One region of the Streptomyces sp. NPDC050147 genome, then DNA from elsewhere that is predicted to be linked to it. Evidence: riboswitches for the same ligand, from Rfam matches in the RefSeq annotation. Region 1 holds a riboswitch; the other holds the start of a gene.
What was found. Region 1 has a riboswitch for cobalamin ahead of AB0I94_RS19905 (energy-coupling factor ABC transporter permease). Riboswitches for the same ligand answer to the same signal wherever they lie in the genome.
Positions count from the first base shown of each region.

Region 2: it holds a riboswitch for cobalamin, as region 1 does, so the genes downstream of both, AB0I94_RS01945 (prenyltransferase/squalene oxidase repeat-containing protein) here and AB0I94_RS19905 (energy-coupling factor ABC transporter permease) in region 1, are expected to answer to the same signal.

Region 1 is NZ_JBFALJ010000012.1:93,109-98,220, reverse strand. Features, by position in the region: gene AB0I94_RS19920 (ATP-binding cassette domain-containing protein) at 1-21, opposite strand, end outside; gene cbiQ (cobalt ECF transporter T component CbiQ) at 18-767, opposite strand; gene AB0I94_RS19910 (energy-coupling factor ABC transporter substrate-binding protein) at 774-1,148, opposite strand; gene AB0I94_RS19905 (energy-coupling factor ABC transporter permease) at 1,148-1,876, opposite strand; cobalamin riboswitch at 1,906-2,091, opposite strand; cobalamin riboswitch at 2,324-2,542, shown strand; gene metE (5-methyltetrahydropteroyltriglutamate--homocysteine S-methyltransferase) at 2,703-5,024, shown strand; gene AB0I94_RS19895 (MarR family winged helix-turn-helix transcriptional regulator) at 5,051-5,112, opposite strand, start outside.
Region 2 is NZ_JBFALJ010000001.1:426,495-431,606, reverse strand. Features, by position in the region: gene AB0I94_RS01955 (energy-coupling factor transporter transmembrane component T) at 1-606, opposite strand, end outside; gene AB0I94_RS01950 (SCO2322 family protein) at 614-1,255, opposite strand; gene AB0I94_RS01945 (prenyltransferase/squalene oxidase repeat-containing protein) at 1,282-2,496, opposite strand; cobalamin riboswitch at 2,620-2,746, opposite strand; gene AB0I94_RS01940 (MBL fold metallo-hydrolase) at 2,800-3,849, opposite strand; gene AB0I94_RS01935 (aldehyde dehydrogenase) at 4,073-5,112, shown strand, end outside.

The DNA of each region.
Region 1 (5,112 bases):
AGGAGCGCTCGGCTCGCTCATGGAAGAAGCCTTTCCAGTACGAGGGTGAGGGCCGTGAGGCCCATGAGGAGTACGGCGCTCGCGGCCACGAAGGGCCCGGAGACGCGGGCGTCGGGCACGAGCACCCGCAGGGTTCCGTCGTACCCGCGTCCGGCGAGCCCGGCCTGCAGCCGGCCGGCCCGGTCGAAGGCCCGCACGAACGCGGTGGCACCGAGACCGCCGAGGGAACGCCAGGTGGCGGCCCGGGTGGTGTGGCCGAGCCGCGCGGCCTGCGCCTGCCTGATCCGGCTCATGGAGTCCAGGAGCAGGAAGCTCATCCGGTACATGACGAGGGCCACGTCGACGACCGGCGCCGGCACACCGGCCTTCACCAGGCGGGGCAGCAGGTCCGACAGGGGGGTGGTGAAGGCGAAGAGCAGGACGCCGAGGGAGGCCGCCGACGTGCGAAGGAGCAGCCCGCCCGCCCGCGCGGGGCCGCCGTCGGCGAGCGTGACGAACCCTTCGGGCCCGCCGAGTTGCACGGTCAGGGTCAGCGCGCCGGTGACGCAGAAACCGAGGGGGACCCGGTAGGCGCGCCACAGTTTGCGCGGCGGCACACCGGCCGGTCCGAGCAGCACGGTGAGCGCGGCGACAAGCACCAGGACAGCTCCCGGCCACGGCGGCAGGGAGATGGCAAGGACGGTGAGGCCGAGCCCGAGCACGGCCTTGTCCACGGGGTGGCGGCGGCGCCAGCGACTGCTGTGCGCCGCCGCGTCGATGGGCAGCACGCCGGGTCAGACCTGCCCGGTCCCGGCCCGGGTGCTCTCCTCGCCGGCGGTCGGCTCCGCGGCGGCCGCCTCGGCTCGCGCCGTCTCGGCCCCCTGACGGCGCCCCTTGCGCACACCGAAGTAGTACGCGAGGACGCCCGCGCCGAGCGCCGCCTGCAGCGCGAAGAGCGCCGACTCCACCTCCCCGGAGGGCGGTTCGTACAGCGGTGAGAACCAGGGCTCGTAATCCGGCTCGATCTCGGTGATCGCGGTCTCGGCCTGGGCGTCGGCCCCGGCGAACGGCTCCTTCTCGTCGTCGCCGAGACCGAGCGCCAAGGGCAGTACCGCGAGCGCGGCGACGACGAGGAGCAGCAGAGTATTGATCTTCGCGTTCCGGCTCATCAGGCGCTGGCCCCCGTCTCGGTCTCCGTCTTGCTGCCGGTGTCCGCCTTCGCGGACGGCTTCTTGCCCTGGAGCAGCACGCCGAGCCGCGTGAGCTCGCCCCTGCTCGACTGCACGAGCAGCCGCATCACCACGACGGTGAGCAGTCCCTCGCTGACCGCGAGGGGGATCTGCGTGACGGCGAAGATGCCGCCGAACTTGCCCAGAGCGCCGATGAATCCGCTGCCGGGATCCGGGAACGCCAGGGCGAGCTGGACGCTGGTGACGCAGTAGGTGGACAGGTCGGCGACGAACGCGCCGCAGAACACGGCGACCATGAGCGGCGCGTCGTACCGCTTCAGGAGCCGGTAGACGGCGTATCCGGCCCATGGCCCGACGATCGCCATGGAGAACACGTTGGCGCCCAGGGTGGTGAGCCCGCCGTGGGCGAGCAGCAGCGCCTGGAACAGCAGAGTGATGGTGCCCAGCACCGCCATGATCGGTGGCCGGAACAGGATCGCGCCGAGCCCGGTCCCCGTCGGGTGCGAGCAACTGCCCGTGACGGACGGGATCTTCAGCGCGGAAAGGACGAAGGTGAACGCTCCGGACGCACCCAGGAGCAGTGTGCTCTCCGGGTGTTCCTTGACCTCACGGGTGAGGGAGCGGACTCCGTGGACGACGAACGGCGCGGACGCTACGCCCCAGGCGATCGCGTGCGCCGGTGGGAGGAAACCCTCGGCTATGTGCATGGCTAAGCAGACCCTCTCCAGCACCTCGTGGATGGACAACGCGCCTTGGCCGGTCTCCTGGCTGACGGGTCGTACCGACCGGACTCCGCCTTCCCGGGCGCGTGTCGCACCCAGTGGCTGCCGCGAGGGCTGGAGCCGGACTTCCCGATCACAGTGGCGAGGGCCGCACCGGCATCACACCGGATTTCCCGAGCACCAAGGCGTGGTGACCCTAGTGCGCAATCGAGTGGCCTGACAACTTGCGGGGCCGCTCCACCTGTGGCATGCGCGAGCACACGCGACCAGGGGCGTACGCCCCTGGTCAGCCCCTGTGCATCGGCTCGCGCGCACCGACGTGCCCCACGCTTTCCGGGAGCCCTTTCCCTCCCCGCCACCACCGCTGGTCCCGTGTCTCACCTCACGGTCCGGAATGTGATCAGTACTGCCCCAAGAAGCCGATCACCCTCTAGCCTGATCCGTGCAACTGGTTCGCCCTGTCCGCCAGGCAGGCGCGTCGCAAGAGGGAACCCGGTGGAAATCCGGGACTGCCCCGCAGCGGTGAGTGGGAACGACCGCCGTCATGAGCACTGGGTCCGAGCGCGGACCCGGGAAGCGACGGCCAGTAGGGATCTGCCTCGGCAGATGTGCCCGCGAGTCCGAAGACCTGCCCGTTGCCCGCATGTGATCCCTCACGTGCGGACATCCCGGTGACCTCGTGGGCGGGTCGGCGTACAGATCAGGTGGAGCACCGCGCCGGTGGCGCGCGTAGGTCCGCCCGGTTCGTCATCCCTTCGCGTCCGTGTCCCGTCCCGGGATTCTCAGGAGTCATCTCGCGAAGGAGATTTCCGTGACAGCGAAGTCCGCGGCCGCGGCAGCACGGGCCACCGTGTACGGCTACCCCCGCCAGGGCCCCGACCGGGAACTGAAGAAGGCCGTCGAGGGCTATTGGAAGGGCCGCGTCAGCGCCGACGCCCTCCGGGAGACCGCGGCGCGCCTGCGCCGGTCCACCTGGCGGCGCCTGGCCGACGCCGGCGTCCATGAAGTGCCGACCGGCGACTTCTCGTACTACGACCACGTCCTGGACACCAGCGTCATGGTCGGCGCCGTCCCCGGGCGCCACCGCACGGCGGTCGACGCGGACGCCCTCGACGGATACTTCGCGATGGCCCGCGGCACACAAGACGTGGCGCCGCTGGAGATGACCAAGTGGTTCGACACCAACTACCACTACCTGGTACCGGAGCTGGGCCCCGACACCGTCTTCGACGCGGACTCCGCCAAGCAGGTCGCCGAGCTCAAAGAGGCCGTCGCGCTCGGTCTCGCCGCGCGCCCGGTGCTCGTCGGCCCGGTGACCTATCTGCTGCTCGCCAAGCCCGCGCCCGGCGTGGCCGCCGGCTTCGAGCCGCTCACGCTCCTGGACCGCCTGCTGCCGGTGTACGCGGAGGTCCTCGCCGACCTGCGCGCCGCGGGCGCCGAGTGGGTGCAGCTCGACGAGCCCGCCCTGGTCCAGGACCGCACCCCGGCGGAGCTCAACGCCGCCGCCCGCGCCTACCGCGACCTCGGCGCGCTCACCGACCGTCCTCAACTCCTCGTCGCTTCCTACTTCGGCAGGCTCGGCGAGGCTCTCGCGGTGCTCACCAAAGCGCCGGTCGAGGGGCTCGCGCTGGACTTCACGGGGGCCGCCACCAGCCAGCTTGAAGACCTGGCCGCCGTCGGCGGGCTCCCCGGCAAGCGTCTGGTGGCAGGCGTCGTCGACGGCCGCAACATCTGGATCAACGACCTGGAGAAGTCCCTGTCGACGCTGGGCACGCTCCTTGGCCTCGCCGACCGGGTCGACGTCTCCGCGTCCTGCTCCCTGCTGCACGTCCCGCTGGACTCCACCGCCGAACGGGACATCGACCCGCAGGTCGCCCGTTGGCTGGCCTTCGCCCACCAGAAGACCACCGAGATCGCCACGCTGGCCCGCGGTCTGTCCCAGGGCGCGGGCGCCATCACGGCGCAGCTTGCGGCCAACCGCGCCGACTTGGCTTCGCGGTCGGGTTCGGCCCTCACGCACGACCCGGCCGTGCGCTCCCGCGTCGCCGCCGTCACGGGCGCCGATGCCCGCCGCGCACACCCCTATCCGGAGCGTGCGGCGGCCCAGCGGTCCCGCCTCGGCCTGCCCCAGCTGCCCACCACCACCATCGGGTCCTTCCCGCAGACCACGGAACTGCGCACCGCACGGGCCGACTTGCGGGCGGGCCGTATCGACACGAACGGCTACGAGGAACGCATTCGCTCGGAGATCCGCGAGGTCCTCGCCTTCCAGGAGAAGGCGGGCATCGACGTCCTGGTGCACGGCGAGCCCGAACGCAACGACATGGTGCAGTACTTCGCCGAGCAGCTCAGCGGGTACCTCGCCACGCAGCACGGCTGGGTCCAGTCGTACGGCACCCGCTACGTGCGTCCGCCGGTCCTCGCGGGCGACATCTCACGGCCCGAACCGATGACGGTGCGCTGGACCTCGTACGCCAACTCCCTCACCGACCGCCCCGTGAAGGGCATGCTCACCGGCCCGGTCACGATGCTCGCCTGGTCCTTCGTACGCGACGACCAGCCGCTCGCCGACACCGCGCGCCAGGTCGCCCTCGCCCTGCGCGACGAGGTCGGCGACCTGGAATCCGCGGGCACTTCGGTCATCCAGGTGGACGAGCCCGCACTGCGCGAGACGCTGCCGCTGCGCGCCGCCGAGCACGCCGCGTACCTGGAGTGGGCCACGGAGTCCTTCCGTCTCACCACCAGTGGCGTGCGGCCGGACACGCAGATCCACACGCACATGTGCTACGCCGAGTTCGGCGACATCGTCCGGGCCATCGACGATCTCGACGCCGACGTCATCAGCCTGGAGGCGGCCCGCTCGCACATGCAGGTGGCCCGCGAACTGGCCGAGCACGGCTACCCGCGCGAGGCGGGCCCGGGCGTCTATGACATCCACTCCCCGCGCGTACCGAGCGTCGAGGAAGCAGCGGCCCTGCTGCGCAAGGGACTTGAGGCCATCCCCGCGGAGCGCCTGTGGGTGAACCCCGACTGCGGTCTCAAGACCCGAGGCTGGCCCGAGACCCGGACCTCCCTGGAGAACCTGGTCGCGGCGGCGCGGCAGGTGCGGGCGGAGCTGCCGGAGCGCTCCTGACCGATGATCCGGGCATACGGGGGGGGTCAGGCCCCGCCCCCCGTATGCGCCATCCGCGAGAGCAGCTCATGCAGCATCTCCCGCTCCT
Region 2 (5,112 bases), on a different contig from region 1:
GCGCCCCCGAAGGCGTCGCGCCGCGCGAAGGCGCTGCACGTCCATGATCAGGTTCGGCGCGAAGGTCATCGCGACGACGATGGCGACCCCCACCTCGTACAGCGCGCCCGGCAGCGACTTGAGCAACCGGGCCGGGCTGGCCAGGGCGTTGGCGGCGCCGACGCAGATGAGGAGCCCGGCCAGGCGCACCCCGTCGTAGAGCGCGAAGAGCAGCCCCTCGGCCGTCACCCGGCCCCCGATCCGCACCCCCTTCGCCCAGTCGGGCAGCGGCACTTCGGGGAGCGTCACGATGACGTGCGTACCGGGGATGGGGGAGCCGAGGACGACGGCGAAGACGAGCCGGATCGCGATCACGACGAGGCCGAGCTTCACGAAGGCGCCGTACGAGCGCGCCCACGGGGCCGACGTGCGACGCGCCGCGACGACATAGCCCGCGACCCCGATGAGGAGACCGAGCAGCAGGGGATTGGTGGTGCGCGACGCGGCGACGCCGAGCCCGAGCGCCCACACCCACCAGGCGCCGGGGTGCAGCGCGTTGCTCCGGTGCGCCTGGGGGGCAAGGCGCCGCCGCAGCGCACCGGGAGCGGTGCTCGGGTGATCGGTCATCGTGCGGTCAGCCGCGTCGGCGGCGTGCCTGCCATACGGCGGCGGCGCCGAGCAGGGCGATGGCGGCCACGCCGGCGATCAGCCCGACGGAGGGGCCACCGGAGTCGCCCTGTTCCTTGCTCGCGTCCGGCTTCTCCTCGGCGTCCCGCGAGCGGCCGTTGCCCGAGACCTGCTCGCCGCAGCCCGACTTCGGGTAGTCGGCGATGGCGCACAGCAGCGCGTTGCTGTCATAGCGCAGGGGTTTGGCGACCGCCGCGAGCGCGTCCGCGCTCGTCGCGTCGTCCGCGATCCGCGCGCAGGCGGTACGCGGCTTCGGCGGGGTCTCCCCGTCAGGGGCGTCGCCCGGCGTACCGAAGTCGATGACGAGGGCGATCCGCTTGCGGTCGTCCTTGGCGGGGGTCTTGGCGCAGATCGTGTCGAAGTCCGCGGCGCCGCGCGGCTTCGCGGAGTCCTGCGAGTCGTCGGACACCGAGAACCGGAAGCCCTGCACGGCACCGTCGTCGGGGCGGGCGGTGCTGGGCCCCTGACTCGCGTACGCCCACTTCGCGCCGTCCCGGTCCCAGAAGGACCAGTAGCGGTAACCGGCTGCCTGGGCGGGGGCGGCGGCGAGGACGCCGAGCAGGGCGGCGGTGAACGCCACGGCCACCAGGCGTCCCCACCGCGCGCGACCCCGCGTCACAGCTGCTGCTTCTTCTTGTTGCCGCTGTACAGGAAGCCGATGCCGATACCGGCGACCATGCCGACGCCGATGACCCACCAGATGCTCACGCCGCCGTCGTCGCTGTCCTTCTTCTCGGCGGCCTGCTCGGTCGCCTGCGGGGCCGGACCCTGCGCGTTCAGCTGCTTGACCAGGTCCGCGCCGCCGAAGTCGCGCGGGTCCAGGCCCGAAGCGCGGGCGGCGAAGATCAGCTGGGCGTAGGCGGCGGGGCCGGACTTCTCGGCCCAGTCCGCGGAGTTCTTCGCCAGCCACTGGGCCGACTTCTCGGCCTGCTCGGGCTGACCGGCCGCGGCGAGCGCGAGCACGGAGTCCGCGGTGTTGCCCAGGTCGGGCATGTTCTTGGCACCGGGCATCGACGACATCAGGTGGTCGTCGCCCTTGGCGAGGGTCTTGAGGAGGTAGCCGGTGCCGTTCGCCGCCGCCTGCTCGGCGGTGTCGGCCTTCGCGCACTTCGGGGCGGCGGCCTTCTTCTCGGCGGCGTCGACGACCAGGCCCTTGCCGTGGGCGCCGAGGACACCGGCCGCCGTGGCGTCCGCGTTCGGCGAGAGCTTGCCGGACTTGACGTCCGCGAGGCCGAAGGCGCCGCCGTCCTTGCCACAGCTCATGGAGAGGGCGGGCAGCGCGTCGTACGGAGAGTTGCCGTCCTGCGACTTCACCGACTGCGGCTTCTCGCCCGCCGCGGCGAGCGCGCCGATCACGATGCCGGTGGAGTTGGCGTCGGAGTCCATGCCGGGGCTGTAGCCCCAGCCGCCGTCCTTGTTCTGCACCGACTTCAGCCAGCCCACGCTCTTGTCGACCGTCTTCTGCTGACCGCCGAGCGCGGCGAGCGCCTGCACGGCGGAGGCCGTCGCGTTGCTGTCGAACATCGTCTTGGAGTCGCACGGCTCGCCCGCGTCGGCGCGGTACGCGGCGAAACCGCCGCTCGGGCACTGCTGGCCGGTGAGCCAGTCGACGGCCTTCGCGGCGGGCTTCACACCGGCCGAGTCCTGGGCGAGCAGGGCGTACGACTGCCGGAACACCCCGTCGAACTTGGGGTCCGCGTCGCCGTAGAGACCGGAGGGCAGCTTGGCGGAGGGCGACGGGGACGCGGTGTCCGCGAAGGCGGCCGGGGCGGCGGCCGAACCGAACACGGCGACGGCGGCCAGGACCGCTGCGCTGCGGCGAACGTTCATGATGCGGCGGGTGCCTCTCACTGCGGGGAGCGGGGCAGCACGGGCGCGTAGCGGGCACGGGCACCGGGCGGCTCCGGCTCCGTATACCTCGACGGTGCCGTTCATCGGGGGCCCCGATGAAGCGAGCCGGTCATGCTTCGTACCGGGCATTCCGGCTCTCCGTCAGCTCGGTGAACTGCGGATACGGCTGCGGGTCAGCGCCGGATTCGCACCGGCTTCCCCCTGTACGGGCATGATGACGACGGAGGCCACTCTACCGGCCCGTAGGGGGAGCGGCCCGGGGCGCCCGCCCCCGGCCGGAGCTCACACCGCGCGGTACCGCACCGGATCGTTGCCCACCGCCTCCGCGCGCCCCAGCTTCACCAGGCGCCGCACATGCGCCTCGGCCTCGGAGACCGCGATGTTCCGTGAGCCGTAGCGGATCTCGGCCCAGGGGCGGTTCCACTCCATCCGCTCGGCGAGCTGCCAAGCGGTGAGGGGCTCGGCGAGGAGGGCGAGCAGGTCGGTGAGGCGCTCCTCGTGGTGGACCAGGATCTCGCGCACGCGGGCGGGGGCGTCGGTGAACGCGTACTGGTGGGCGGGAAGCACCTCGGCGGGTCCCAGGCGGCCGACGCGCTCCAGGGAGTCGAGGTAGTCGCCGAGGGGATCGGTGATGGTCGCGTCGTCCGGGTCCTCGTACAGGCCGATGTGCGGGGTGATCCCGGGGAGCAGATGGTCCCCGGAGAACAGCCGGCCGTGGCCCGGCAGCCGCGCCGGGTGCTCCTCCTCCAGGTGCAGGCAGACATGGCCCGGGGTGTGGCCGGGGGTCCAGATGGCGCGGAGCCTGCGACCCGGCAGTTCGAGCAGCTCGCCCGGGGTGATGTCGCGGTCGGGGAGCGCGGCTGCCATGCCGGGCAGCCGGGGCGCGCGGCCCGCGTCGCGGGCGGTGAGGAGCGGGGCCAGGTGGTCGGCGGGGGCGCCCGCGGCCGTCAGCTTCTCCACCATGTAGTCGAACCAGCGTGCGGGCGGTCCGGTCCGCGTGCGGCGTACGACCGACGCGTCCGCCTCGTGCATCGCGATCCACGCGCCCGATGCCTCGCGGACCTTGGCCGACAGGCCGTGGTGGTCGGGGTGGTGGTGGGTGATGACGACGCCGTGCACCGCGTCGGCGGACGTGCCACAGGCGGCGAGACCGTCGGCGAGCGAGTCCCAGGACGTGGGGTCGTCCCAGCCCGTGTCGATGAGGACCGGACCGGCGTCCGTGTCCAGGAGGTGGACGAGGGTGAAGCCCAGGGGATTGTCCGGAATCGGGACCTTGATGCTCCATACGCCCCCGCCGTGCTCGGTCACCCGCGGATCGGTCACCTGCGTCATCGGGGCCCTCATCTCTCGTCGCTGCGCGGCCACGACCACGGCCTCGGTCAGCATAACTAGAACTAGTTCCAATGATCGCTCAAGTCGACTGTTTCGTCAGCCCACTTGAACGGCTGCCTGAACCTTGCTCTCCGTGGACTACTGGAACTAGAACTGGTATCAGTTCTGAAACAGTGTCAGAAAGATGGCCGCGCAGGCGGAATCCCGCAGGAGGCAGTCAGCCATGACCGAGCTCGTGGAACACGGACAGCTTTTCATCGGCGGGGAGTTGGTGGACCCCTTGGGCAAGGACGTCATCGAGGTGGTCTCGCCGCACACCGGCCAGGTCTTCGCGCGGGTGCCGCACGCCGCGCCCGCCGACGTCGACCGGGCCGTCGCCATCGCGCGCAAGGCGTTCGACGAGGGGCCCTGGCCCCGGATGACCCTCGACGAGCGCATCGAGATCGTCACCCGGATCAAGGACGCGTTCGCCCTGCGGCACGAGGAGATCGCCCGCGTCATCAGCTCCGAGAACGGCACCCCGTACACATCGAGCGTGATGGTGCAGGCCCTCGCCGCGATGATGGTCTGGGACTCGGCGCTCACGGTCGCCCGGAACTTCACGTATGAGGAGGCGCGCGACGGGGCCCTCGGCAAGATCCTCGTGCGGCGCGAGCCGGTCGGCGTCGTGGCGGCCGTGGTCCCGTGGAACGTCCCGCAGTTCACCGCCGCGGCCAAGCTGGCGCCCGCCCTGCTCGCGGGCTGCCCGGTGATCCTCAAGACCTCGCCCGAGACGCCGCTGGACGCCTACATCCTCGCCGAGATCGCCACCGAGGCGGGGCTGCCGCAGGGCGTGCTCTCCATCATCTCGGCCGACCGCGAGGTCAGCGAGTACCTCGTCGGGCACCCCGGCATCGACAAGGTCTCCTTCACCGGCTCCGTCGGCGCGGGCAAGCGCGTCATGGAGGTCGCCGCCCGCAACCTCACGCGCGTGACACTGGAGCTCGGCGGCAAGTCGGCCGCGGTGATCCTGCCCGACGCGGACGCGGCGAGCGCGGTCGCCGGCATCGTCCCCTTCGCCTGGATGATCAACGGCCAGGCGTGCGTGGCCCAGACCCGCATCCTCGTGCCGCACTCCCGCCACGACGAGTTCGCCGAGGCCTTCGCCGCCGCGGCCTCCGCGCTCAAGATCGGCGACCCGCTCGACCCCGAGACCGAACTCGGCCCGCTCGTCGCCCGGCGCCAGCAGCAGCGCTCGCTCGACTACATCCGTATCGGCCAGGA